2 regions of the Streptomyces sp. NPDC052012 genome follow, and region 2 is predicted to be linked to the other one. Evidence: riboswitches for the same ligand, from Rfam matches in the RefSeq annotation. Region 2 holds a riboswitch; the other holds the start of a gene.
The links. Region 2 has a riboswitch for S-adenosylmethionine ahead of AB0412_RS02475 (aminotransferase class V-fold PLP-dependent enzyme). Riboswitches for the same ligand answer to the same signal wherever they lie in the genome.
Positions count from the first base shown of each region.

Region 1: linked by a shared signal. The riboswitch ahead of thrC (threonine synthase) and the one ahead of AB0412_RS02475 (aminotransferase class V-fold PLP-dependent enzyme) in region 2 are both predicted to bind S-adenosylmethionine.

Region 1 is NZ_JBFAXA010000020.1:1,890-4,086, forward strand. It holds gene thrC (threonine synthase) at 1-916, opposite strand, end outside; SAM riboswitch class I at 935-1,082, opposite strand; gene AB0412_RS26405 (glucosyl-3-phosphoglycerate synthase) at 1,246-2,190, shown strand.
Region 2 is NZ_JBFAXA010000001.1:545,477-547,673, reverse strand. It holds gene AB0412_RS02475 (aminotransferase class V-fold PLP-dependent enzyme) at 1-1,310, opposite strand, end outside; SAM riboswitch class IV at 1,469-1,586, opposite strand; gene trpD (anthranilate phosphoribosyltransferase) at 1,660-2,197, opposite strand, start outside.

The DNA of each region.
Region 1 (2,197 bases), on a different contig from region 2:
CGTCGTGCCCCGCCTTGTACGCGGTCGACACGGGCGAGCACCCCTCGGCCTGCGCACCGAAGATCTTGTACGGCTTGTCCTCGACGAGGCCCAGCTTGATCAGCTCCTGCAGACCCTTGTCGATCTTCGTGAGCTGCGAGCCGGAGGCGATCGGCACGACGATCTGGTCCGGCAGCCGCCAGCCCAGCTGCTCGCAGATCTCGTACGCGAGCGTCTTGGAGCCCTCCGCGTAGTACGGCCGCAGGTTGACGTTGACGAAGCCCCAGCCCTCGCCCGCCGGGTCGCCGATCAGCTCGGAGCAGAAGCGGTTCACGTCGTCGTAGTTGCCCTCGATGCCGACGAGGTCACCGCCGTAGACGGCGGCCATGACGACCTTGCCCTGCTCCAGGTCGTGCGGGATGAACACGCAGGAGCGGAAGCCGGCGCGGGCCGCGGCGGCGCCCACCGCGCCGGCGAGGTTGCCGGTGGAGGAGCAGGACAGGGTGGTGAAGCCGAAGGCACGGGCGGCCTCGAGGGCCTGGGCGACGACACGGTCCTTGAAGGAGTGCGTCGGGTTGCCGGAGTCGTCCTTCACATACAGGCCGCCGGTGACGCCGAGTTCGCGGGCGAGGTTGTCGGCCTTGACGAGCTTGGTCCAGCCGGGGTTGAGGTTCGGCTTGGTCGCCACGTCCGCGGGGACGGGCAGCAGCGGCGCGTAGCGCCAGATGTTCGCGGGGCCCGCCTCGATGCGCCGCCGGAGTTCCTCGGTGTCATAGGCCGAGAAGTCGTATGCGATCTCCAGCGGGCCGAAACACTCCTCGCACGCGAAGACCGGGCCGAGGGGCACGCGGTGGCCGCATTCGCGACAGCTCAGCGCGGCGGCGGGACCGAGATCGACGGTGGACTCGGTGGTGCTTGCAACAGTCTGCACAGCCATGTGAGGCGAGGCCCTTTCTCCTCATCTTCCTCACGACGCATCTCGCCGTGAGACGGATTTGGCACCTTCCCTAGCCGGGAGCCTCGCCACGTCTGTGTGACAAGAACCGACTGGAGGGTTGCCGGGGCTTCATCGGGCCGTATCCCTCTGCCCCTCTGGATGAGCGGTTTTCAGTTGTGTTCTTCAGTTGTCGCGGAACGTCGTCCGCGCGGCGACCCCGGCATGCGATGGTCACGCGCGTTGTTCAAGACTGTAACCGACGGCCAGGACACTTGAGATAGCCGTCCGTACCGCGAGATGGATCACAGACCAGTGAGGAGCCGCCGATCGTGCTGGAAGAAGTCGAGCGCTGGCTGATCGACCGCTCCTGGTCCGTGTCCGACCGTCCGCTGCACCGGATCCTGGCCGCCAAGCGGGCCACCGGGCAGTCGGTGAGTGTGGTGCTGCCCGCGCTGAACGAGGAGGAGACGGTCGGCGACATCGTGTCCGTCATCCGTCACGACCTGGTGCTCCAGACCCCTCTCGTGGACGAGATCGTGGTCGTGGACTCCGGCTCGACGGACCGTACGGCCGAGGTGGCGGCCGCGGCGGGCGCGACCGTGGTGCACCGGGACGAGATCCTGCCCCGGCTGCCCGCCGTGCCCGGCAAGGGCGAGGTGCTGTGGCGTTCGCTGCTGGTCACGCGCGGCGACATCGTCTGCTTCGTCGACGCCGACCTGAAGGACTTCTCCTCCGACTTCGTCTCCGGCATCGTCGGCCCGCTGCTCACCGAGCCGGACGTGCAGCTGGTGAAGGCCATGTACGACCGGCCGCTGGGCGCCGCCGCCGGTCAGGGCGGCCGGGTGACGGAGCTGATGGCCCGGCCGCTGCTGAACATGCACTGGCCGCAGCTGGCCGGCTTCGTGCAGCCGCTGGGCGGCGAGTACGCGGCCCGCCGCTCCCTGCTGGAGCAGCTGCCCTTCCCCGTCGGCTACGGCGTCGAGCTGGGCATGCTGGTCGACGCCCTGCACCTGGTGGGTCTGGACGCGCTCGCGCAGGTGGACGTGGGCGCGCGCAAGCACCGTCACCAGGACGGTCAGGCGCTCGGCCGGATGTCCGCCGCGATCTACCGCACCGCCCAGCTGCGCCTGGCCCGCGGCCATCTGATCCGCCCCGCGCTGACACAGTTCGAGCGCTCCGGGGACAACTTCGAGCCGCGCACGTACTCGGTGGACACGGAGGAACGGCCGCCCATGACGGAGATCGCGGAGTACCAGGCGCGCAGGGTGGCCTGAGGTTCGT
Region 2 (2,197 bases):
CCGTCGCGCACCAGCTCCTGCACGGCGGCCACGAAACGGTCGACGTGCTCGTCGGGCGTGCCCGCGCCGAAGCTGACCCGGATGGCGTTGAGGGACTTCTCCCCGGGCGCCGCCTCCGGGGCGCCGCACTCGCCCTGGGCCTGCGCGTCACCGCCGAGCAGGGTCCGCACCAGCGGGTGGGCGCAGAACAGCCCGTCGCGTACGCCGATGCCGTACTCGGCGGACAGCGCGGCGGCGAAGTGGGAGCTGTTCCAGCCGTCGACCACGAAGGACAGCACACCGACGCGCGGGGCGTCGTCGCCGAACAGCGACAGGAACCGCACCTCGGGCACGTCGGCAAGCCCCTCCCGCACCCGGCGGATCAGGTGCTGCTCCCGTGCGACCAGGGTGTCGAACCCGGCCTCGGTGAGCGCCTTGCAGGCGGAGGCGATGGCGTAGGCGCCGATGACGTTGGGCGAGCCGGCCTCGTGCCGGGCGGCCGTCTCGTGCCACTCGACGTCCACTCCCCCGTCCTCACGCCGGGTCACCTTGCGGCTTGCGCCGCCGCCGGCGAGGTACGGCTCGGCCTCGCGCAGCCAGTCGGACCGCCCGGCGAGGACACCGGAGCCGAACGGGGCGTACAGCTTGTGCCCGGAGAAGGCGACCCAGTCGACGTCCAGCTCACGGACGCTCACCGGGTGGTGCGGGGCCAGCTGGGCGGCGTCCAGGACGATCCGCGCACCGTGCGCGTGGGCGGCGGCGGCCAGCTCCCGTACGGGCCACAGCTCGCCGGTGACGTTGGAGGCACCGGTCACACAGACCAGGGCCGGGCCGTAGGGGTCGCGGTCGGCCAGGGCGCGCTCCAGGGTCTCGACGGCCTGCCGCGGGCTGCCCGGCGCGTCGAGGTAGGTGACCCGCGCCCCGCGCCAGGGCAGCAGGGAGGCGTGGTGCTCGGTCTCGAAGACGAAGACCTGGCAGTCGCCGGGAAGCGCGGCCGCGAGCAGGTTCAGGGAGTCCGTGGTGGACCGGGTGAACACCACCTGGTCGGCGGGGCGGCAGTCGAGGAACTCGGCGACGGCCTTGCGGGCGTTCTCGAACAGGTCGGTGGAGAGCTGGGAGAGGTACCCGGCGCCGCGGTGCACGCTGCCGTAGTACGGGGCGTACGCGGCCACGTCGTCCCACACGCGCTGCAGGGCGGGGGCGCTGGCGGCGTAGTCGAGCGCGGCGTAGGTGACCTCACCGCCGGTGACGAGCGGGACGGTGACATCCCGCCCCAGAACGGGCAGCGGGGCACAAACGGACGGGTCGGCGGCAAGGCTGGAGACAGACATGGGGAGACTCCCGTGAAGGCAGCCGGACAGACCGGCGAGGAAGGTGAAAGGGGTGTGCGGAGGCGGGGCTCTGCGGCCCTAGCGCATTCGCTTGCTCACGGAAGGCTCCCTCGAACGACCAGGACCCCTGGCCCCACACTTCTGAAAAGCGTGCGAGGGGTCCGCGCTTGCCGTAGGCCTTGCTGCCGTACGGCCTGGTCCTCACCCGGGGCACCCCGCCACGGACGGAGGGTTGCCGGACAGTCGGCCGGGGCCTGATGACTGTCACTCATGACCTGGACAGGAAACTAGGCGATCAGAGCGATGTCCCGCAACCCGTGTCCGGATCGCGGGACATCACCCACGGAACTCACGCGTTGCTGACAGCCACCCAGCGGTCCAGCACGCGCTTGGCGGCACCCGAGTCGATCGCCTCCGCCGCCTTGTCCATCCCGGCGCGGATCTGCTCCGTCAGCGGGCCGCTGCCCGGCTCCAGCGCGACCAGCGCCGCCGCCGAGTTCAGCAGCACGGCGTCCCGCACCGGGCCGCGCTCACCGTCCAGCAGCCGCCGGGCGACCTCCGCGTTGTAGGAGGCGTCCGCGCCGCGCAGCGCCTCGACCGGGACGAGGTCGACACCGACGTCCCGTGGGTCGAAGGTCTCCTCGGTCACCGTGCCGTCGCGGACCACCCACACCCGGGAGGTGGCGGTGGTCGTCAGCTCGTCGAGGCCGTCGTCGCCGCGGAACACCAGCGAGGAGTTGCCGCGTTCGGCGAACACGCCCGCCATGATGGGCGCCATCCGGGGGTCGGCGACGCCGACCGCCTGGGCCTTGACCTGGGCCGGGTTGGCCAGCGGGCCGAGGAAGTTGAACACCGTGCGGATGCCCAACTGGCCGCGGGCGGCGGCC